DNA from 3 places in the Pseudoalteromonas sp. SG44-17 genome. Region 1 is predicted to be linked to each of the others. Evidence: predicted binding sites of a transcription regulator. Region 1 holds the regulator's gene; each other region holds the start of a gene.

Region 1 (8,221 bases):
TTAAAGCGTTGTGCGATCAACTCACCAATTGCTGCAAGAGCAGGTTCAGCGTCCGGGCCCTCACATACAACTTTAACTTCTTTGCCTTGGCTACTTTCTAATAGCATTAAGCCCAGTACGCTGTCGCCTGCGGCTTGTTTGTCATCTTGATGAAGTGTGATGCTGGCATCAAACTGCACGGCTAATTGCGCTAATACGCTGGCTGCGCGAGCATGTAAACCGAGTTTGTTTTTTATTAAAAATGTATCTTCTAAGCGCATCAACATTCCTTACTGTAAACGTGAGTTGTTATTCTTGTTCACGATGGCGAATTTTCACATTACTGTGGCTCATCGAGAAGCTTTCACCTATAGTTTGCGCTAGATAAACTGAGCGATGTTGACCACCGGTGCAACCAATAGCAATTGTTAAGTAACTGCGGTTATTACGTTCTAAGTGCGGTAACCAAGTTTGTACAAAGGTTTGGATCTGCCAAGTGAATTTTTGCACGATACTGTGACTGGCTAAATAATCTTTTACTGGTTGATCCAGGCCTGTGAGCGGTTTTAACTCAGGCTCCCAGTGTGGATTAGGTAAAAAACGTGCATCAAATACATAATCGGCTTCTTTTGGAATACCATGCTTAAAACCAAATGATTCAAAGGTGATGATTAGTTTTTTATCTTTTTTCCCTAAAATCTTTTCACGGATTGACTCAGCAAGCTGGTGGACACTGAGATCTGTGGTATCAAGCATGAAATCAGCACGAGTAGTTAATACATCAAGCAACACTTTTTCTTGCTTGATGGCTAAATCCAGTGGCAAAGAGTCCAAAGATAATGGGTGTAAGCGGCGGGTTTCAGAAAATCGCTTGATCAAGGTTTGATCATCACTGTCTAAATAAAATAGCGTCGGATTTGCAAAGCCAGGCAAGTATTCAAGAATGTCGTTAAATTCTTCCTGCTCCTTCGGTAAATTACGAACATCGATACTGACGGCTATTTTGTCGTAATTATCAGAGACACTGCGTACTAATGACGGTAATAAGTTAACTGGAATATTATCTACACAATAATAGCCAAGATCTTCTACTACACGTAAAGCAACAGATTTACCTGAGCCAGAACGCCCACTGATGATGATTAACTCCATGTAAATTCTCCTTCATTTAATACCAATTTTATTAAAAACATGCTCATTCTTGCTTGTTAAATAACCCACTAACTTTGTTTAAAATTATTTATATAGAACAACTATATAAATAATTTCCACCTTGTTCTAGAGCTATTTCCCTGTTGCAATAATTACTCTCTAATTCAATACAATTGGTATGACTACGATTGAGCTGCAATTACATGATACAAATCTTGGTCTGTTTTTGCGCTACGTAGTTGTTTACAAAAATCTTTGTTATTGAGTTTATCAGCAATTGTGGCTAACGTCTTCAAATGAAGTTGGCTGTCACCATCTGGTACGATGAGGGCTACAAATATATCAACTGGGCGATTATCAATCGCATCAAAATCAACCGGTGATTCACTCACTAAAATTATTGCTAGCGGGTTTTCAACACCACTCATACGGCCATGAGGGATAGCAATACCACGACCAATACCGGTACTACCTAGTTTTTCTCTCGATAGTAGTGCGTTGAGGATTTCTTGTTGTGATAGCTGAGGGAGTTGTTCATGAGCCAATTGGCTTATAAATTCAATGATCCGTTTTTTGCTATTAAAAAGGACCGCAGCTTTACTGCAGTCCTGACAAATAAGTGAGCTTAATTTCATAGTGTTAGTGTCGAGCGTGCTTCTCTTTGTGTTTAATTACTTGACGATCAAGTTTATCGATTAGTCCGTCAATAGCTGCATACATGTCTTGGTGCTCAGTCGAGGCAAATAATTCAGCGCCACTGACATGTAATGTGGCCTCTGCTTTTTGGCTTAGTTTTTCTACATCAAGAATAACATGGACATTATTGATATGATCAAAATGCCTTTCAAGCTTGGCAAACTTATTGTTTACATAGTCTCTTAATGAATCAGTAATTTCTACGTGACGACCAGTTAAATTTAGTTGCATAAGCATTTTCCTCTTGTGATTTTACGCCTTAAATCAAACTTTTACGTTGATTTGACGGTGGAATAGCCAGCGACTCGCGGTATTTTGCAATAGTCCGTCTAGCTACTTTGATACCTTGCTCTGCCAATATATCTGCAATCTTACTATCACTCAATGGTTTCGCTGAGTTTTCTGCACTGATCAATTTTCTGATCAATGCTCGAATAGCTGTCGAAGAGCATTCGCCGCCGTTCTCAGTGCTTACATGACTTGAGAAAAAATACTTTAACTCAAAAATACCACGGGGGGTATGCATGTACTTTTGTGTCGTTACGCGAGAGATTGTTGATTCGTGCATCTCAACCATTTCAGCAACGTCGTTTAGTACCATAGGTCGCATTGCTTCAGGGCCATGCTCAAAGAATCCCTGCTGTTGTTTTACAATGCAGTTAGTTACTTTGAGTAACGTCTCGTTACGACTTTCTAGGCTTTTAATAAACCATTTAGCTTCTTGCAAATGCGAGCGTATAAATTGGCTGTCAGTGCTTGATTTTACTGAGCGTGACATTGCCGCATATTGGCTGTTCACTCTAATTTTTGGCATGCTGTCTGGATTAAGTTCAACCACCCAGCGACCTTTAATTTTTTTCACCGAAACATCAGGTATAACATACTCTGACTCTTCGCGTACTATAGTATCCGCAGGCTTTGGGTTAAGGCTGTGGATCAGTGTCATTACTTCTTTCAGCTCATCTTCTTTAAGCTTAGTCTTTTTCATCAAAGTGCGATAGTCACGACTAGCTAATAAATCGATATGATCAGTTAAAATCATTTTAGTCTCGCTAATCCAAGGAGTTGCAGGATCAAATTGATTTAATTGAATACATAAACATTCTTGTAGGCTGCGCGCAGCAATACCAACAGGGTCAAATAACTGAATGCGTTTTAACACTGCTTGCACTTCGTCGAGTTCGATTTCTTCTTCGTTATTACCTTGATTTAAGCTCTCTGCGATGTCTTCGCAGCTCAAGGTTAAAATACCTGAATCGTCAACAGCTTCAACAATCGCAATGGCAATGGCTTCATCGGTTGGACTAAAAGGTGTGAGCTGTAATTGCCACATCAGATATTCGTGCAGGGTTTCAGTTGAAGCACCTTGATAAATTGACTCATCTTCAGGCATTGGGCCGGATGACGTATTTGGCGCAGCACTCATGTATTCGTCCCAGGTGACGTCCATAGCCATTTCGTCACTTAAAGTCTCTTTGCTTAATGCTTCGCTACTTTCTTGTTCATATTCGCTGGGCTTGTCGTCTGCTGATGCACTAACGGTTAAGTCATCGTTGTCTTGTTTTTGTTCGTTTTTACCAGCCGTGTCGTCTGAATATTCATGCTCTTCTAGCTCTAACAATGGATTGCTGTCGAGTGCTTCTTGAATTTCTTGCTGGAGATCCAATGTACTGAGTTGCAATAAGCGAATTGCTTGTTGCAGCTGTGGTGTCATTGTAAGTTGCTGGCCCATGCGCAGCTGGAGTGATTGCCTCATGTATCTCTAACAATCCTTTTATTGTTATCATCGTTAAGTCTAGCAGATACTTAGCCGAGCGTGGCTTTATAGCCTAAATTGCTCGCCCAGGTAAACATCGCGGACTGTTTGGTCGGCAAGTACATGCTCAGGGGTACCTGATGCAATTAACTCCCCATGAGAAACTATGTAGGCTTTTTCACAAACATCAAGGGTTTCTCGTACATTGTGGTCGGTAATAAGTACGCCAATACCACGGTTTTTAAGGTGTTCAATAATCTTCTTTATATCTAACACTGAAATAGGATCAACGCCAGCAAAAGGCTCATCAAGTAAGATAAATTTTGGATTTGCGGCTAAAGCGCGTGCAATTTCAACTCGACGACGTTCACCACCAGATAATGCCATACCTTGGCTGTCGCGAATATGTTGAATGCTAAACTCATCAAGTAAGCTGTCTAGTGCTTCTTCTCTGGCTTGTTTATTCAGCTCTTTACGAGTTTCTAAAATAGCCATCAGGTTTTGATAAACAGTTAACTTACGAAAGATGGATGATTCTTGTGGTAAGTAGCCAATCCCTAACCGTGCGCGACTGTGCATTGGCAGTAAAGTGATGTCATTATCATCAATACTTATTTTACCTTTGTCGCTAGGTACTAAACCCACAATCATATAAAAAGTGGTGGTTTTACCTGCGCCATTAGGACCCAGTAAGCCAACAATGCTGCCTGCGCTAACTTCTAAACCCACGCTTTTTACAACTTGGCGACCTTTATAGCTTTTTGCTAAAAATTCAGCTTTTAATATACTCATGGCTGCCCTTTAGGTTTGTCTTTTTTACTGTCAACAGGTACCAAAATAGTGTGTACGCGATCGTTTGAGCTTGCGCCTTTTTCAGCACTGATCAGCTGTTGGTCCATATCATAGGTAATGCTTTTGGCATTAATTTTTTGACCTGCTTGAGTGACTTGTGCATTACCAATTAACGTTAAATAGCGCTTGGCGACATCGTAACGGACTTCATCAGCACTGGCGCTCATTATTGTGCCATCAGTTTGTTTTTCTTCAAAGTAAGCAGGGTTACCAGTTGCAACAAGCAATTGTTTGTTATTGCCTAAATCTTCGCGCTTATGGACTTCAAGTCGATCCGCTTTGATACGGCGGTTACCATGAATGATTTCAACATTTTTTTCAAAAATACCGATATTATCTTTCAGTTGGGCAAGCTGCTTTTCAGCACTGATAGAGACTTGATCCGCAGGTGGTGCCGTATTTTCAGCAAAGCTTGCAAAGGCAATGAATAAGCTTGGTATCACAAGCAAGTGAGCAAATTTATTGGTCATAATATATGGTTCGCGTATGGTTAATTAGTTCTACCACTTCGGCTTTTAAGTCGGCATGGAGGCCGCGCCCAGTGATCTTTAAATTTGGTCCGATTAATTCAACTGGTTGTTCTGAACTCATGGTTTGTAGTTCAATATCAACCTGAATATTATCTGCGTTTATATGTTCAATCATGGCATTATTGGTCAGGTTTTTAGCAACCACATTACCTTCTAAAATTAATTGATGATTTTCATATAGGGTGGCTTCATCGGCATTAATTTGCCACGTTTGCTGTTGATTATAGAGTGTAAAAATAGGTTGTTCAAAGTAAGTAAACCCTAACTGTTGGTAAAGTTCCATTTTTGCAGCTGTTACTTTGTGGCTAATTTTACCTTGTTCATCAAACGCGGTTTGTTTTAATGCCACCGCAGTATAATCAGGTTTTGCTATTATATCTTCTTGGTTTTGTTTTATGGCAGTGCTTTGATAAAAATACGGATACCACAGCCATACCATACAGCCGACAAATAATACGCATAATATTAAACGCGCACTATTCATGAGCTTGTGCCTTCGCTAGTTAATGATTTACCATTTTCGAGCATTAATAAATCAGTGAGTTCACGCACCGCTCCAAAACCACCAGGGAGCATGGTTGTATAATGTGAAACTCGCTTGATCAAGGGGTGAGCATCATTTACTGCCACCGCAAAACCAACTAATTCCATTACCGGCAAGTCAGGCCCGTCATCGCCTATGTAAGCGATTTGTTCATCGCTTAACTGCAATTTATCTTTGAGCTGTTGATAAGCTTGCAACTTGTTTTCTTGACCTTGGTAAATATGCGGTACTGTCAGGCTAGTCATCCGTTGCTGAACTATCTGTGAATGACGACCGGTGATCACGGCAACTTCAAAACCGCTATTGATCAGTGCTTTGATACCAAAACCATCTTTAGTATTAAACGCTTTGAGTTCTTCACCTTGATTGCCAAGATAAATGCGGCCATCTGAAAACACCCCGTCGATATCACAGATCAGGAGTTTGATTTTTTGTGCTCGCTCGCTCGCATCATCTGAAAGTGGCTGATATAAGTCAGCAAACTGCATTATAAAACTCCTGCTTTGAGCAAATCTTGCATATTAAGAGCACCAATAGGGTGGTGTTTATCATCAACTACAATTAAGCCATTGATACGCTTATTCTCCATAATATTGAGTGCCTCGGCGGCAAGCATATCTGCAGTTGCTGTAGTGCAAGAGCGGGTCATGACAGTGCTGATCAAAGTACTGTGAATATCCATTCGTTGCTCTAAAATTCGGCGTAAATCACCGTCAGTAAAAAGCCCTGCAAGTTGCCCTGTGTCATCAACAATGGCCGTCATACCTAAGCCCTTGGCCGACATTTCGATTAATGCATCTTTGATACATTGCTTGTCATTGATCATAGGCGTTGCTGGGCCACTGTGCATAATATCTTTTAAACACAATAGTAAACGTTTGCCTAAGCTTCCCCCTGGATGCGATAGCGCAAAGTCATCGGCAGTAAAGCCTCGGGTTTCTAACAGAGCAACGGCTATTGCATCACCCATCGCAAGCGTTGCAGTCGTGCTCGCAGTCGGGGCGAGTCCTAATGGGCAGGCCTCTTGACTTACTTTGATGCATACATGAGCATCAGCCCAATTTGCCATTGATGATTCAGGGTTACCTGTCATGGCGATCATTTTTGCGCCAATACGTTTAATAACCGGAATAATATTCAGTACTTCGCTGGTTTCGCCTGAGTTAGAAATAAGCATAACCACGTCATCACGAGTGATCATCCCTAAATCACCATGACTTGCTTCACCCGGATGGACAAAAAACGCAGGCGTGCCAGTGCTTGCCAGTGTTGCAGCAATTTTATTACCAATATGCCCAGATTTCCCCATACCGACTACTATGATCCTTCCGTGACATTGATACATCAATTGGCAAGCTTGATTAAAGTTTTCGTCTAGATATTGGGTTATATCAAGCAGTGCTTGGCGCTCTATTTCTAGCACCCGCTTACCTTGTTCAATAAAATTTAACTGCGTCATTGTGTTATCCATTTTGTGGGTAGCATTAAGCAACTTGGCTAAAAATATAACTCTGATATGCTAAAAATGCGACCAATAACAGGCCACCTTCAACTCTATTAATGCGTCTTGTACCTTTAAAGCTCAAGGACATAGCTATAAGGGCTATGGTGGCACCAATCATAATTAAGGCATCACGGTTTGCAGCTGAAGGGTCAATAATTGAAGGGTTGATAATCCCAGCCAGTGGCAACACAGCTAAAATGTTAAAGATATTTGAGCCAACAATATTACCCAGTGCTAAATCATCTTCGTTTTTTAATACCCCAGCAATACAGGCTGCCAGCTCAGGCAGACTGGTGCCAATAGCAATAATGGTTAACCCTATTACTAAATCACTTAGGCCAAAGTATTTGGCTATATCAACTGCTGAGCCAACTAAAAAATGTGAGCTGACAGGCAGTAATATCATACCAATAATTAACCAAAATAAAGCCGATTTGGTGGGCACGTTATCTGGTACGTCTTCACAGGCTTCACTTACAAATGGGTCATCAGCTTGGTTTTTAGCGCGAATAGAAATAATAACTAAGCCCGCAATAAAGACCACAAAGCCTATGATTAATGCAACGCCCTCAGCAAATGAAAAGTAGTTATCCGAAAATATATACCAGGCGGCGATTGACACTAGCAGCACAAGCGGCATTTCGCGTTTTAATGTCATTGATGATACTGATAGTGGGCGCAATAGCGCGGTAATACCTAAAACAAGTAAAATATTAGTGATATTTGAGCCAACGGCATTACCCACTGCAGTGTCAGTTTTACCTGCAAGCGCAGCTGATGCTGAGACCATCATTTCAGGGGCTGACGAGCCCATAGCAACAACTGTTAAACCAACAATAAGAGTAGGAACACCGAAATTTTTTGCCAGTGCCGCAGCACCATATACAAAGCGATCTGCACTCCAAACGAGAGCTGCAAATCCGAGAATTAAAATGACAAAAGAAGTCACCATTACGTTACGCCAATTATTCAAAATGAGATGGCTGCAAATAGTAACAAAAGCCAACCTGAAAGTATAAATAAAAGAATCTGCGAAGCTTGTTAGATTATGGACTGATTTGGACTGAGAAAAATTATTTAAGCGACGGTTAAGCCAACTGCTGTAAGCTTTGCAGCGCTATTACATAGAATATTACAAAATTTTACGATTTGTTTTTTCCATCTTGGTGTAAAAACGCTTAAAATAGGTGAACTAGTGAAAATAGTAA
Region 2 (8,221 bases), on a different contig from region 1:
AACAAGCTGGCGCGTTTATCTGCTGGATCGATTAAACTCACTACATAGTGTTTATCTATCAATGCCTTAATAGCACGCGATACCGTGGATTTATCCATTGCTGCTTGCTCGCACAATGCTTTCGCGTTGCTTTGTCCAAACTGGGCTAAATTAAACAAAATACGCCACTGAGGAATGCTTAAATCACTTTGTTGTTGATACACGGGTGCAAACTGTTCACTCATTTTACTGGCTAAGTTAGCCAGACGATAAGGTAAAAATGTCTCTAAATCGAGAGCCATAACGGCTATGTCCTCTTAATTTACAATCATGTTTAAGTGTCCATAAATATGTACAGTGACAAAAAGCACGATGTTTGAATTTAGTCTCACTTGAGAGTATCTTACAGTAAAACATAAAGGAGTCGAGTGATGACCAGCGAATTAAAATATATGACAGGATTTGGCAATGAGTTTGAAACCGAAGCTCTGCCTGGCGCATTGCCTATTGGGCAGTTTAGCCCGCAAAAAGTAAAATACGATTTATACGCTGAACAATTTAGTACCACCGCATTTACCGCGCCGCGTGCTGATAACCGCCGCACTTGGATGTACCGTATTCGCCCATCGGTTGTCCAAGGTGATTACAGCGCAATTGATAACGGTTTAATTCGCACCGCCCCAATTACCGAAGTCCCAACTCCACCTACTATGCTTCGTTGGGATCCAATTGATATTCCAACCACACCAACCGATTTCATTGATGGTTTGATCACTATGGCTGCAAACGGCAGCGCCAATGGCCAAACAGGAATTGGCATCCATGTTTATGTAGCGAATAAATCAATGACTGATCGTTATTTTTATAATGCCGACGGCGAAATGTTATTTGTGCCGCAGCAAGGTCAGTTACTGCTGAAAACAGAATGTGGTAATTTAACGATTAAAGCGGGTGAAATCGCAGTGATCCCGCGTGGCATTAAATTCCAAGTCGTTTTGCTCTCTGATACTGCTCGTGGTTATATCTGTGAAAATTATGGTCATGCTTATGTGTTAGCTGAGCGCGGCCCAGTGGGAGCCAACGGCTACGCTAACGACCGTGATTTTCAATACCCTGTTGCTGCCTTTGAAGATAAAGAAGGTGAGTTTGAGTTGGTTGCTAAGTTCAACGGTAATATGTTCCGCTGTGATATAGGCCACTCCCCTTTAGATGTTGTAGCCTGGACGGGCAACAGTGCACCCTATAAATATGATTTAGCACGTTTTAATGTAATGAATACAGTGAGCTTTGATCATCCGGATCCGTCTATTTTCACAGTACTGACATCCCCATCAGGCACAGAAGGCGTTGCTAATATTGATTTTGCAATTTTTCCTCCACGCTGGATGGTGGCAGAAAACACTTTTCGCCCACCCTATTATCACCGCAATATTATGAGTGAATTTATGGGCTTAATTGAAGGCGTGTACGACGCCAAAGAGCACGGTTTTGTACCAGGAGGCATGAGTTTACATAATTGTATGTCACCGCATGGCCCAGAAGCTGATGTATTTGAAAAGGCCTCTAACGCAGAGCTTGAACCGCAACGCTACGAAAATACCCTCGCGTTTATGTTTGAATCACGTTACGTTATTTCACCAACAAAATACGCATTAGAAGGCAAAGAGCGCCAACCTAACTACACTGACTGCTGGCGTACTATTAAAAAACACTACAGTGGCCCACAAGGATAATTGAACCATGAAACTTTATACATATTTTCGTTCATCTGCCGCATATCGCGTGCGTATTGCGCTTAATTTAAAAAATATTCAGCATGAGTTAGTAACTGTTAACTTACTAAAATCTGAGCAACAAGCACCTGAATACCTAGATAAAAACCCGCAAGGGTTATTACCTGCGCTGGAAACCAATGACGGTGTACTCGCACAATCGATGGCAATTTTAGAATACCTTGAAGAAACACACCCCGACACACCACTATTATTTGGTGATGCCTGGCAAAAAGCCCAGATCCGTAATTTATGTTATGCCATTGCCTGCGATATTCATCCTATTGATAACCTACGGGTACTGAAATATTTAAGCGGTGAACTTGGTGCTGACGATGCAATCAAAAATACCTGGTATCGTCATTGGGTAGAGGTTGGTTTTGAAAAAATTGAACAGCTACTTGATCATACAAATGAATATTGTGTGGGTGATAAACCTAGCCTTGCTGATGTGTGTTTAGTGCCGCAAGTATTTAATGCTTATCGTTTTAACGTTGATATGACTGCGTATCCGAAAATAGCAGCCATTTATGAACGTTGTAACAAGCTTGATGCATTTATTGATGCTGCACCACAAAACCAACCGGATGCAGCCTGATATTTTTTAATTACCCAACGCACTGTGTAGCACGGTTACGTGCTCTATCAGATCTAAGCCCAGATCGGTTAAGTAACCGCCATCTGGGCTATCTATAATACCTTTATCAAACAATCGTTGTGCTGCGCTTAATAAGCTTTCATCAGCATCGCTATGTAACTTAATACCTTGCATTTTACTGGTTAATGGAAATTTTGCTAACAGTGTAAATTCGTCAATCATCGTTTGTTTAAATTGCATGTGCTCACCTTGTCTTTAGAAAATTATTTTTGTGGATTTTACCCTAACACATTTTATGGCCAAGTCACCCTAAAACCCTAAGTGGGCTGGTTTAAACGCATTTAATTGCAACTGAAACTAGTATTTTGGGATAACTTAGGTATAAGCTTAGTGTAGTTATTTTTTAATGCAAAGGCTAAATATGCGAATTATAACGATTATAGGCATCTGTTTTATCAGTGTAATTTACTCGGCTAATAGTTTCAGTAATAATCAAAAACCAGCCTTGTTTCTTGACGCAAAAAATATAGTTAGCGAGCAACAACTCTGTTGGTTTGAAGATCAACGCTACAGCGAAGGTGCGATTATTATAATGGCTAATGTGCGGGTGATTTGTGCAGCAAAAAACCCTCATCACAATAATAGCGCGTTAAATTGGTTAATGCTCAACGAGCAAAATGAAATTATTTACCCAACCGCTCCTAAAACAATTCGCGTTAATTAATAGAATTGGTATCAACGCACAGTTACGTTACAATAGCAGCGACTTTTATCAAGCAATAGTGAATTATGAATCAGCAAGCAAACAACCCGTTACATGGCATTACACTCGAACAAATAGTAGTAAAACTCGAGCAAACACTTGGCTGGAAAGCGATGGGTGAGCATGTTGATATTCGCTGTTTTAAATCAGACCCAAGTGTAAAATCGAGCCTAAAATTTTTACGTAAAACACCTTGGGCTCGTACCAAGGTCGAGCAGTTATACCTCGATAACTGTGTCGATGCACAACCGCAAAACAGTGGCTTTGTGTGGCCTAGTATTAAAAAGAAGTAACAGCAATTGCGCGTTATAGCTTATAACGCGCAACAAGTTCAGTTACTCGACCTGCTCTGCACAGATCACCGCCAGTGATTGCGGAGTAATTTCAATGATCAATTTATCAGCACTTTTAACTTCACCATCAAGTACATATTTTATTTCCTGAGTCGCCGATATTGCAACGCGGCGCGCATTGGTATGATGTGAATTAATCGCAAAATGTGCTTGGGTAATACTGCTAAATACCAGCTCAGCAATACTTAATACATTGGCTGATGCGTCTTGGTTTGGAGTGAGCCAATTAACATCGAGCAAGCCATCATAGTGATCAGGCTGTCCCCCACCTTGCGCTAGTAAAGTAGTAAAAGGTGCAGCATTAGCGACAATTAAACTATTGGTATGTATTTGCTGCGGCTCGTTATCATCTAGCTGTACTGTGAAATCTTGGGCTTTTTGTTCGCCTAAAGCTTGCCAGAAGCCCTGTAAATATGCGAACTGACCAAGCTCGTTTTTAGTATCCCGATCGGCTTTTTCAATCATGTGTTGTTCAAAGCCAATCCCTGCTAACAGCAGCATTAACTCACCATTGCAATATGCTGTATCCATTTGCTTGGTTTGCCCTTCAATAATCAAATCACATGCTACTTCCACAGGGATCAACTTTGACTTAATTCCCATTAAAACATGTGCTAGAGCATTGGCCGTGCCAAATGGGATAATACCTAATTTACAGTCTGTGTTTACCAAAACACTTGCCACTTCTGCCACTGTGCCATCGCCTCCGCAGGCGATGATCATATCTGGCTTATCAGCTATCGCTTGTTTGGCCAACACAATCCCATTTTTCTCAACTGATGTGATCATCACTTTTAAGTTATAATAAGCAGATAAACGCGCAACAATTAAATGCTCTTTTTGCTGCCATAACTTAGTGCCGGAAACTGGATTAGCAATTAATACCGCTTTATTTTTGATTAATAACTCACCCTTTCTATGGCGTTTAACTAGTTGACGTAGTTGGTGTTTATTTAAATTAGCGGTTTCGCGTGTTTCTTTTATTTGCGCAAGCACTTGATGTACATCAGCCTCCTTATTTTGACTGAGTAAATAAGCCGCCATCACAAACACCGATCGACCACGACCCAACGCACAATGCACCACCACTCGACGATTATCTTTAATATGATGGGCAATCCAGTTAATCGCTTGATTAAGCTGCGAACGTGTTGGGACTCGATGATCAAGCACAGGGATATTTAAATAGTTTATGTTTTCTTGTGTTGATGACCATTCAAGTCCATCAAATTCACAGGTTACATCTAAAATCGCGGTAATACCGTTATCTTTTAAAGTATCTATATCTGAAGGGAATAAGCGACAGGCTAAAAATAAGTGTTCGTTAATTTGTTGTAATGGCGGTACTTTATCGTGCTTTCGGCTCCACGCGTTATAAACTTGTGCCCCCAATAAAAAAGGTATGAAAGCCCAACGAATGTAAAACGGGATAACACCGTTTTCTCGTTTACGAAAAATTTTTGCAATATTAAAAAAATAGGCACCGCTTACCAGTAATAAAGATAAAGCCGTCCAATAGAATAACAGCGAAAAATAGCTAGGACTAACCTGCCACCCCATAATGATAAATACAATTGCCAATAATAAGTAACTTATTGCGGCCCACATAAACGCTCCTTTTGTCGTTAGTTATACCCAAATAGAAATGCAATCTATGCGCCACTAATAAAATTTCACAGAAATAAATATTCATATATATTTCATAGCATTAAGATATCAACTGATTAGTTTAGTGATACTTCCTGTGTTTACATACGTTATTTTTACACACCTTTGCAGCTAACTTACACAGTTGAAAGTATAGATTATTAAATAACTTAGACCATAAAAAAGCCTAGGTTATAAATAACCTAGGCTTTTTATAAAAACATATCGTTTAACTTTACACGTCGATTTTGGTTAACCAGCCATGGGTGTCTGGTGCTTTACCCCATTGAATATCGTTAAGGGCTTGGCGCAAACGCATTGTCGTTGGCCCTGCTTCACCACTGCCCACTTTGTATTCTTTATCATTATGAATAAAAGTACCCACTGGGGTTAATACCGCAGCAGTGCCAGATAAAGCAGCTTCAGTACCCGGTTTTGCAGCACGCTCAAGTAATTCAGTGACTGTAAAATTGCGCTCGGATACTGTCATACCTAAATCTTTAGCGATGGTTAAAATACTGCTGCGCGTCACGCCATGTAAAAAGGTGCTGTCTAGCGCTTTAGTAATAATTTCATTACCATCAATTAAAATAAAGTTTGCGGCACCAGTTTCTTGTACATCACCGCCTGGACAGAATAGAATTTGGTCGGCTTGATGTTGCAAGCGTGCTGCCGTAATGGGTGCTAATGCGCTAGCGTAGTTACCACCGCTTTTGATCATACCCATGTGTGGGGCACAGCGCATACCATCTTCTTCTAACAATACTCGCAGCGCAGTCGCGCCACCAGCAAAGTAATCACCAACAGGTGATAATAGCACATACAATAATGAACTTAATGACGGCACAGCCGCTTTACCAATTGCAGCTTCAGTACCGATATGAGTTGGACGAATATACATAGAGCCCGGTGGTAACGGCGTTTCATCAGCATATTGGCGAACAATATCAATGATCATTTTTTCAAGCATGGCTCCATCAACTTCAGGTAAACTTAATAAATGCGAGCTTTGTTTCATGCGGGCAATGTTAGCGTCCATACGGAAAATATAAACTGAGCCGTCTTCATGGCGAAATGCTTTTAACCCCTCAAAACATGTACTTGAATAGTGAAGAACATGTGCACCAGCATGAAGTTCAATTTTATCTGACGGAACAACAGAGCTTTCGCTCCAAGCGTTATCAGTAAAACGTGCTTGAATCATCTGCGGCATAAATACGGTACCGAATGCGGCCATTTTAATCTCTCTTATGTGGTCTACTTTTACCCCATTGTATGACATTCATGCACCGTTTAACCATAACTAAAACAAGGCATTTATTGTAAGCAACGGGATTTTTTTGCAATTTGGTAAAATTTCAATTTTGTCAGCCATATTGTTTTACTTAAAAGAGTCATTAATCACTTCAAAACTTCGATTGTAAAACCTTGCTACCAAATAGCCGACGGAGCTTCTCAACTTGATAAGCCGTATTTTGCTGCTAGGCTAACTGGTGGAAAAGCATGAAAATAATAGTAAGCACCCATCATTTAGTTGGTTTTTTGCATCCAATTTACATCCTGAAACGTTTACCAACTGACAATAAAAATAGGAACTTTATGGAAACCGACGAATTATTACCTCTACTAAGTGCAACCGCACAGGGCAATAAACAGGCATTTGCTAAATTGTATAATGCCACAAGTGCAAAGCTGTTTGCGATCAGCTTAAAAATGTTAAGCAATCGTGCACATGCTGAAGAAGCGCTACAAGATGCATTTGTGAAAATTTGGCACAATGCATCTGATTATCAAGTAACTAAAGGCACTGTCATCAGCTGGATGATCAGCATTGTTCGTTATCGTAGCTTAGACTCTTTGCGCTATCATAAAGTCCGTAAAGAGCAAGCCCTAGATGACGACTCAGCAATCTCAGATGATTTAACTGACTCACCTTTAGCTATTGATTACGAAGATAAAAGTAAACTCGTTGATTGTATAGAGCAACTAGATGAACAGCAAAAACAGGCGATCCACTTAGCCTACTACAAAGGCTTGACTCACCGTGAGTTAGTTGATCATATTGATACTCCGCTTGGCACAGTAAAAAGCTGGATCAGACGCGGCCTGCAACAGTTGCAAAGGTGCTTAACGTTATGAATTATGACAATCAAAAACTCATCGATATGTTGGCGGCTGAATACGTGTTAGGAACATTAAAAGGCTCTGCTCGCAAACGCTTTCAACGTTTGATGCTCTCATCAAATCGTGTTCGAGAGGCGACCTGGATGTGGGAGCAACATTTAAATAATTTAGCCAGCTCAATTAAATCTGTGCCGCCAGATAGCCATGTTTGGGAAGCAATTTCACAACGTATTGACCCACAGCAAGTAGTATCGAACAATGTTATTCAACCTAAAACTGGTATTTGGCAAGCGTGGTCGTTAATTGCTACCGCAGCCTGTGTAGTATTAGCTTTGATTATTTGGCAGCCACAAACGCCTGTAGGGCAAAACACTCAGCAAATTGCACTGTTTAAAGATGCCAGCGAAAAACCATTATGGTTTATTGATATCAACGAGCAAGGCTTATCAATAAAAGCCAGCGAGCAGCTTACGGCAAGGACGGATAAAGATTATGAGCTGTGGATGATTTTAAAAGGGCAAGATATACCAATATCATTAGGGCTACTTCCTAAAGATGGCGTTAAATCAATATTGAAAGACGCACGTTTTAACGCGCAAGATATTGCCCTGTTAGCAATTAGTATAGAGCCAATAGGTGGCTCACCAAACGGCTTACCTAGCGAAGTACTTTACACTACTGAATTAATTTTATTGTAGTAAAACAATAAAAGATAGTTGAAAACCAGCGCAAGCTGGTTTTTTATTGTTTTAAAATCAAAACAATACAAATAAAAAGACATTTTATTAACTTTATTTACGTTTCTTTGCATCTAATTACGACCACCATGCGTTATTAACTATGACCACTATTTATTAAAACTAAAGGACAAAGTCATGAAAGCTTTAACTCCGTCAATATTAGCAGTTGTAGTATGCAGTACCTTAGTAAGCGCCCCATCAGAGGCGTCAAGTCACCGTGAAGCTCCAAATATCAGTCGTTTCCC
Region 3 (8,221 bases), on a different contig from region 1:
GTCGATTCTTGCAGCTTAACTGTAATAATATCTCCAGTACGTAAGGCTTTTTTATCTGAATATAAATCATTTGATAAATTACTATCAAACAATGAGCCTGTCGGCACGATTTGCTCTGCGGCAGGCTCTGGATACATGGGAGCATAGTATGGATCATCTTGAACCACGCTGTGGTTTTGAGTTGTCATACAACCACTCAATATAAATGCACCCGTTAAGACTATAGATAAATTACGCATAACTTTGCTCCGAATTAATTAAAGTTGCTGACTGATATAACTCATCATTTCATCAACCGCTGAAATCACTTTTGAATTCATTTCATAGATCCGTTGAGTTTCAATCAGGTTAACTAATTCTTCAGTTACATTTACGTTAGAGGTTTCAAGTGCACCTTGCACAACAGTGCCTAATCCTTCTAGGCCAGGGTTACCTTGCACAGGTGCGCCACTGACTGCCGTTTCGGTATATAAGTTTTGACCTACCGGCTCTAGACCTGATGGATTGATAAAATCACTGATCGTTAACTGACCTATTACCACATTCTCTGGCTGCCCTGAGATACGTACTGATACCTCTCCATCTTGCGATACAGTAATGGACTGTGCGTCATCAGGTACATTCATTTCTGGCTGTACGGGAAAACCAGCGCCGGCAGTAACAATACGGCCGTCTTCATCCGTGGTAAATTGACCATTTCGAGAGTAAGCGATATTGCCATCAGGCTGTAAAACTTCAAAAAAACCGGGCCCTGATATCATCCAATCCAATGAATTTTCTGTGGTTAGCATATTGCCTTGAGAAAAGTTTTTCTGATTAGCAACCACTTTGGTACCAGCACCAAGCATTAAACCTGAGGGCATTTCAGTATCTTGTGATGAACGTCCACCCGGCTGATTAATATTTTGATAAAGTAAATCTTCAAACACAGCACGGCTTTTCTTATAACCAACGGTACTGGCATTGGCTAAATTATTTGAGATAACCGAAATGTCAGTTTGTTGGGCATCAAGCCCCGTTTTACTTATCCACAATGCAGGATTCATATTAATATCCTCTCAATAAAGTTAAACAATACGCAGCAATTGAGTTTGACGTTCGTCAATTTCTTCAGCCGTTTTCATTAACTTAACTTGTAATTCAAATTGGCGTTGATGGTTTATCATATCTACCATCTCGTGTACCGGATTCACATTTGACATTTCCAAAGTGCCACTCATCACTTTCACATCATTAGAGATGTCACAAAATCCACATATATCATTATCCAGTAATTCAGGCTTTGGCCGAAATAAGCCATCATTACCTTTTTCAAGCTCTGAATTATTTGCCTTGATCACCTTCAAACGATCAACAACTTCTAAAAAGTTAGCTGGAGCTCCTTGCGGGCGAACTTGGATAGAGCCATCTTCACTAAATTCAATTTTCTCCACTGGCAATGGCAAAATAATTGGTCCACCTTCGCCAATAACTTGACGCCCGTGACTGGTGATCAAAGCGCCGTCAGGAGTGATATTCAACGTACCGACTTTTGTATATGCCTCATTACCTGAAGCATCTTGCACCGTAAGCCATCCTTTATCGCTCATAGCAATATCTAGATCACGTCCAGTCTCAACAATACCGCCGGAAGTCATATTGGAACCAGGCCGCTCTTGCATGGTAAATACACGTGTCGGCAGGCCTTCGCCAAAAGCTTGCATCGAACGCGCTTGTGCGAAGTCAGCTTTAAAACCTGTGGTATTGGCATTTGCTAAATTATTTGCTTTAAGCTCTAGGCCCCGCAAACTTTGCTTAGCTCCAGACGCTGCAATGTAGACCATCTTGTCCATAACATCGACTCACGTTAAAAATCTATAACATGACAAATGCAAGATAAGTGCCACAATAAACTGACGTGATAAGTTACAAAAAATAATCAATCGCAAATAAAAAAGGCTGCTAATAAATAGCAGCCTAGGTGTCGGATTATAAAAAATATTAGAACGAGATTAGCGGATCTGCAAAATAGCTTGCTGTAGTGTTGAATTCACTTCAAGCGCACGTGAGTTTGCTTGGAAGTTACGCTGTGCACTGATCAAATCTACGAGTTCATTCGTTAAATTCACGTTTGATTGCTCAAGCGCTGTAGAGTTAATGGAACCTAAAGTACCAGAACCTGGTTCGCCAGCGATTGGCTCACCAGACGTCAAACTTTTTTTCCAACCTGTATCACCAGCTTGTTGTAAGCCTTGTGAGTTAGAAAAGCGCACCATCGCTACTTGCCCTAAGAATGAGGTATCTCCATTACTGTATGAAGCGACAATCTTACCATCACTACCAATATCAATACCGGCTAAACGTCCAACAGTAGCACCATCTTGCTCAAGTGCTTTAACTTCAAAACGACTAGCATATTGAGTCGGGACTTTATTATCGGTGGCCGCTTCATCGCGCCAATTAACAGTAACATTTTCAGGGAAGCTGGCACCATTTGTTAATAAATCAGATAGTCCTACTGCCGCACCAGCACCGCTTGGAATTGCTAATGGATTGAATGTGTTATCTGTATTCGCGACACCATCTGTGTTTAATGGCTTACCACTAGAATCAAACTGAAAGGTTGATAATGGTGTGTAAGGAGGAGCAGTCTCTTCAACACCTGCAGGGCTAAATGGCTTTTCATCTAAGGTCGCATAAGTTTGCCACTCATTATCATTACCCGTTACTGTAGAATTTGTTTTAACAAAGAAAAACTGTAAAACATGCGGCTCACCTAACGAGTCGTATACTGTTGTTGATGTTGAGCTATTATATGATGCGCTCGTTGTAGGATCAAAAGTAGTTATTGACGGCGAGGTTGCACGCGAGTCTAAGTTAAACGACGAGTAAACATTCGTCGTAGCTCGCGGTGATCCTGATGAATCAGGGATCTGTAACGCTGATGACGTGCTTAAACTTACCGATGTTGTATCACCTGTAGCTTCATCAACAGGAAAACCCTGCAAGTAATTGCCTTTAGCATCAACAATAAAGTTATCTTTATTAAGTTTAAATGCGCCTGCACGCGAATAAGTAAAATCTTGTGCCCCTAAATCTTGGCTCATGGCAAAGTAACCTTCACCTGTGATAGCTAAATCTAATGAGTTTTGAGTGAACTTTAGTGAACCTTGGTGAAACTGTTGTGCCACCATAGTTGTCTGTACACCATCACCATTTTTTGTCTTGCCTGAACTAAATACCGAAGATGCGTATACATCAGCAAATTCAGCACGTGACTCTTTAAAGCCTACCGTATTTACGTTAGCAATATTATTTGCTGTTACATCTAAGTCTTTTTGTGCGGCAGCAATGCCAGTTAATGCAATATTGAAGCTCATAATTCACCTCTAATCTGTCAATGTTTAGCCTGTGGCTAACTAATAATTAAAATTTTTACGCGATTTCTGCAACGTCAGCTAGCCTAACCGCACCTTCTTTAGTGTTTATAATAATGCCGTTTGCACCATTAATATTAACACTCTCGATATTCTTAAAAGTAGCTATAGGTAAAGCCGTGTACTCACCATTTAACTGCCCTTCAGCTTTAATTTTATATTCACCTGGTGGTAAACGTTCTTTATTATCATTCATGCCGTCCCACTCGAAACGGACAGCGCCCGCTGATTGCGCACCTAAATCAATACTACGCACCAACTGACCAGATGAATCTTCAATTCGTAGAAATAAGTTTTCTACAGGCTCTTCTGCAACCACGGTTCCTTTAGCGCTACCAACATCGTTTAGGTCTAATGTATTAGACTCTAGTAATGCTTGTTTACCCACTAAAGTCGATGCTTGTAGTGCTGAGTTAGATGTCATCGATGCGGCTAATGACTGAAAATTACTATTAAGGTTTGAGATACCTTCAGCCATGGTGAAACTTGTCATCTGCGCGATCATTTGATCATTGTCAGCTGGTTTGCTGGGATCTTGAAACGACAGTTGCTGTGTTAACAATGAGAAGAAATCTTCTTGGGTTAACGCATCACTTTTCTTATCACTGCTAACCTGTTTATCTTGCCACTTAATCGAATCTAAATAAGTTGACGATGTGCTGCTGATATCGTTACTCATAATCTTTCCTCAATTACCGCTGCCCAAGCAACAGTGTTTTACTTAACATTTGCTTCGCTGCATCAGCAACTTGCACATTGGTTTGATAAGAGCGTGAGGCAGAAATCATATTAGCCATTTCTTCAACGACATTAACGTTAGGTTTGTAGATATAACCGTTTTCATCCGCACTAGGATGATTAGGGTTATATTCAATTTGTAATGGTTTATTACTCTCTACAATACCTAACACTTTAACGCCAACAGACGACCCCTGAACATTACCGCTTGATTCTGATGCTTTCATCAGTTCAGCTGCAAAAACAGGGTGGCGCGCCCGGTAAGTTTTGTCTTGGCTTGAGCTAATGCTATTAGCATTTGAAATATTACTCGCGGTTGTGTTCAAACGCACATTTTGCGCACTCATACCACTACCTGAAATATCAAAAACGTTATATAAACTCATGCTTAGGCTCCTTGACTACCGAGGGCTTTTTTAAGGCCTTTAATTTTACTACTCATAAATTGCAGGCTTGCCTGATACTCTAATGAGTTCTTTGTATACAAGTTTCGTTCCACTTGTATATCAACCGAGTTGCCATCACCTGTATCTGCTTGATTTGGCGAGCGAAACATTTCACTATTACCAACATAACGACTGCCACCGGCAATGTGGTTTGGGTTAGTTGTTACCATGTTATTGCCGCATTGTTGGTGGCTTTTTGCCGCTTTCAATGCTGAGGCAAAGTCGATGTCTTTCGCTTTATAGCCCGGCGTATCAGCATTAGCGATATTGGTTGCTAATAACTCAGCACGTTGCGAACGGATCAACATTGCATGAGGATGAACCCCAAATGCTTTATCAAAACTGATAGCCATAACCATCTCCAAAAAATTGACTTAAGATGATTAATGCAAAAGTTGAGCCAATTAAGTTGATGTTTTATGGTTCGTTTAATCATTTGATTTAAAAAGAAAAACGATGTGGAGCCACATCGTTTTATAGTATTCAAGATTCGGTTTTACCACCGATGAGATTTGAGTAACTTGTGTTTTAGCGCGTTAAATACGCTGGTAAGCTATTTCTTTTGATAAATAATACCTGGATTACAGCGTACCATGTCAAATTCGTCACTTAACCCTGACATAGACTCTGATGCGCCTAAAAATAAATACCCTTTAGGATTTAGTGCTTGAGCAAACTGAGCAATAATTTTGGCTTTAACCTCTGGTGCGAAATAAATCAGCACGTTGCGGCAAAAAATAATATCAAACTTGCCCATTAGCGCGTATGAATCTAATAAGTTAAGATGTCTAAAACTCACTAATTTTTTTATTGAGTCGTTTACTTGCGCCATGCCGTTGCCACTATCTTTAAAGAACTTTTTCCTGCGCTCTACCGACAACCCTCTAGCTAGAGCAAGGGAGTCATATTCTGCATGCTTACACATATCTAACATAGTATTAGAAATATCAGTGCCGATTATCTGCGCGCCCATTTTTAATACACCCGGCTGTTTAGCTTGAAACTCAGCAACCGACATAGCAATAGAATATGGCTCTTGTCCAGAGGAACTTGCCGCAGACCAAATTTTCAACGGACGACGTAACTCTTTATGTTCCGGAAATAACTTACTTTGCAATAGTTCAAACGGGTATTGATCCCGAAACCATAAAGTTTCATTGGTCGTCATAGCATCAACGACTGCGGCACGTAACTGCCGCTCATGCGGACTCAGTGTTTTACTAACCAATTGTGACAATGATTCAACATTAAAACGAACCATTAGCGGAGCAAGCCTGCTTTTGACTAAATAAAGCTTATTATCTCCCAGAACAATGCCACATTGTTGCTCTAAAAAAGAGCGAAACTGATCGTACTCGCTTTGCTGTAAATGCTTATTTTCCAAAGTAACACCGCCTTTTCAAATTAGTCACAATGAACCCATTTTTTCACTGCTGTAGCTAACTCATCCGGATTGAACTTAGCTATAAAGTCATCAGCACCCACTTTTTCAATCATCGCTTGATTGAATACACCACTGAGCGATGTATGTAAAATAACATGTAAGGGGGCTAACTTTGGATCTGCTTTTATTTCAGCGGTTAGGGTATAACCATCCATTTCTGGCATTTCAACATCAGAAATCAACAATCCTACTCGCTCGGTAATATCATGCTTACAATCAAGTGCAGCAATCTCACGAAGGCGTATTAATGCTTCTTTACCATTTTTAGCCAGCTCTGTTTGCACGCCTAACGGCTCTAATGCACGTTTGACTTGATTACGAGCAACGGCAGAGTCATCGGCAATAAACACAATGCGCTCACCTAAGTCTTTTTGAATTTCACCATCATTAGCTATTGCAGCACTGACTTCGGTATTCACCGGGCAAATTTCGTTTAATATTTTTTCTACATCAAGAATTTCGACTAACTCGTTTTCAATTTCTGTCACTGCAGTTAAATATGAATATCTGCCAGCCCCTGACGGTGGCGGCATTATTTTTTCCCAATTCATATTAACAATTCGCTCAACGCCACCAACCAAAAACCCTTGTACGGAACGGTTATATTCAGCAATGATTATAAAACTATCTTTAATATTTTCGATCGCAGGACCACCCACGGCCATCGATAAATCGATAACAGAAATAGTTTGCCCGCGTATATGTGCGACACCTCTTATATACGCATTTGACTTTGGCATGTTTGTCAAAGGAGGGCATTGCAGTACTTCTCTCACTTTAAACACATTGATGCCAAAGCGCTGCCGCCCTCTTAGCTTGAATAATAATAATTCAAGACGGTTTTGCCCAACCAATTGAGTGCGTTGGTTAACTGAGTCTAAAATGCCTGCCATTTCAATCTCCTGAAGAAAGCGAATAAGAACGGAACAATAATTGCTTTCTTTCTGTAAAGCTACATAACTACACGGGAGCGTCTGTTTATTGACGCTAAATATTTATACCCTGTTTTCAACCATAAGCATAGTCGAAACATTATGAGTTTGTTAAAAAAAAGCCGAAGATACAGTGTTTTTTATTTTCTTGCTAGCTTATGCCTAGTAACTCCACTGTATGCGCAAACATATAGCAAAGAACAATTGCAAGAACTTGCTGTATCTCATGTCTATGATCAACTAGACCCTAATACTGCCGATGATAAGGAACTCAACGCCTTAACATTGGATAGCCGGATCCCAGATCGTGGCTGCAACAGCGACCTTGCATTTAATATTCCTACTGAGCCGCCATTTAATCGCCAAATAACCGTACAAATAAAATGTGATGACCTAAATGGTTGGAGTCAATATGTTCATGTACGTATGATTGAACTATCCCCTGTGATTATAGCCACTGAAAATTTAAGTCGGGGTGAAGTTATCGAACCCCATCATTTACGTTTGATTATGAAACCAAAACATTTCGTAAGAGCACAGTACTTACAAGATGAAGAACTGTTGATTGGTAGCCGCAGCAAACGCAATATCCGCAGTGGTTACCCTGTTGCTTTAAATCAAATCTGTATGGTCTGCAAAGGGGATAATGTCACTATTTTCGCAATAATTCGAGGATTGAAAATAAAAACTTCCGGTTTAGCCCTAGAAGATGGTACTTTAGGGGAGCAAGTAAAAGTTAAAAATGCAAAATCAGGGAAAGTTTTAAATGCCCGTGTTGACGGTGTTGAGTCTGTGCAGGTAATTATTTAAACTTTCGTATTTATGCTAAAGTTTCTAGCACGGTTGCCGATAACAAGGCATGTGTTGGATAATGTATAGGTTGAAATCATGGTAAGCCAAGTAAATAAAGGTCAGCAACAGGCTAATGTGTTGACCAATGCAAAACAGCAAAAAGTTGATTTACAAAACAATAATGCTAATACTGCGCAAGCAACTACGCCAAAAGCGACTGCTGATTCAGTAAGCTTAACACCACAAGCGCAACAGTTAAAATCTTTGCAAGACAAAGCACAGCAGTCTTCAGGTTTTGATAGCAACAAAGTGGCTGAGCTAAAAAAAGCAATTACTGAAGGTAAATATCAGATTGATGCTGAAAAGTTAGCAAAAAATATCGCTGCATTTGAGTTTGATGTGTATGGCTGATCACAACAGTCTGATCAGTTCTAAACTTGTTATGCAGCTAAA

Evidence for each region. Region 1 encodes sigma-54, which starts transcription at its own class of promoters, with help from an activator protein. Its sites were predicted from a motif close to GTTGGCACGNNNNTNGNNT; they were not measured.
Region 2: a site for sigma-54 is predicted at 5,111-5,129, ahead of H5182_RS02080 (diacylglycerol kinase family protein). Genes of this name have one in related genera too.
Region 3: a site for sigma-54 is predicted at 1,869-1,887, ahead of H5182_RS21145 (flagellar basal body rod protein FlgF). Genes of this name have one in related genera too.

What each region holds. Positions count from the first base shown of each region.
Region 1 is NZ_JACJEV010000051.1:1,552-9,772, forward strand. Features, by position in the region: gene H5182_RS20815 (HPr family phosphocarrier protein) at 1-260, opposite strand, end outside; gene rapZ (RNase adapter RapZ) at 289-1,131, opposite strand; gene ptsN (PTS IIA-like nitrogen regulatory protein PtsN) at 1,314-1,766, opposite strand; gene hpf (ribosome hibernation promoting factor) at 1,771-2,058, opposite strand; gene H5182_RS20835 (RNA polymerase factor sigma-54) at 2,087-3,583, opposite strand; gene lptB (LPS export ABC transporter ATP-binding protein) at 3,650-4,375, opposite strand; gene lptA (lipopolysaccharide transport periplasmic protein LptA) at 4,372-4,905, opposite strand; gene lptC (LPS export ABC transporter periplasmic protein LptC) at 4,895-5,449, opposite strand; gene kdsC (3-deoxy-manno-octulosonate-8-phosphatase KdsC) at 5,446-5,997, opposite strand; gene H5182_RS20860 (KpsF/GutQ family sugar-phosphate isomerase) at 5,997-6,968, opposite strand; gene H5182_RS20865 (calcium/sodium antiporter) at 6,994-7,965, opposite strand; gene mlaF (phospholipid ABC transporter ATP-binding protein MlaF) at 8,221-8,221, shown strand, end outside.
Region 2 is NZ_JACJEV010000002.1:132,397-140,617, reverse strand. Features, by position in the region: gene H5182_RS02110 (MarR family winged helix-turn-helix transcriptional regulator) at 1-281, opposite strand, end outside; gene hmgA (homogentisate 1,2-dioxygenase) at 411-1,712, shown strand; gene maiA (maleylacetoacetate isomerase) at 1,720-2,349, shown strand; gene H5182_RS02095 (TIGR02647 family protein) at 2,356-2,589, opposite strand; gene H5182_RS02090 (DUF1496 domain-containing protein) at 2,771-3,073, shown strand; gene H5182_RS02085 (VF530 family DNA-binding protein) at 3,139-3,405, shown strand; gene H5182_RS02080 (diacylglycerol kinase family protein) at 3,448-5,073, opposite strand; gene H5182_RS02075 (branched-chain amino acid aminotransferase) at 5,348-6,349, opposite strand; gene H5182_RS02070 (sigma-70 family RNA polymerase sigma factor) at 6,712-7,251, shown strand; gene H5182_RS02065 (anti-sigma factor domain-containing protein) at 7,248-7,934, shown strand; gene H5182_RS02060 (DUF4331 domain-containing protein) at 8,112-8,221, shown strand, end outside.
Region 3 is NZ_JACJEV010000054.1:1,643-9,863, forward strand. Features, by position in the region: gene flgH (flagellar basal body L-ring protein FlgH) at 1-239, opposite strand, end outside; gene flgG (flagellar basal-body rod protein FlgG) at 258-1,046, opposite strand; gene H5182_RS21145 (flagellar basal body rod protein FlgF) at 1,068-1,832, opposite strand; gene flgE (flagellar hook protein FlgE) at 1,992-3,359, opposite strand; gene H5182_RS21155 (flagellar hook assembly protein FlgD) at 3,415-4,095, opposite strand; gene flgC (flagellar basal body rod protein FlgC) at 4,109-4,540, opposite strand; gene flgB (flagellar basal body rod protein FlgB) at 4,543-4,953, opposite strand; gene H5182_RS21170 (protein-glutamate O-methyltransferase CheR) at 5,154-5,984, opposite strand; gene H5182_RS21175 (chemotaxis protein) at 6,005-6,937, opposite strand; gene flgA (flagellar basal body P-ring formation chaperone FlgA) at 7,079-7,786, shown strand; gene flgM (flagellar biosynthesis anti-sigma factor FlgM) at 7,865-8,179, shown strand; gene flgN (flagellar protein FlgN) at 8,172-8,221, shown strand, end outside.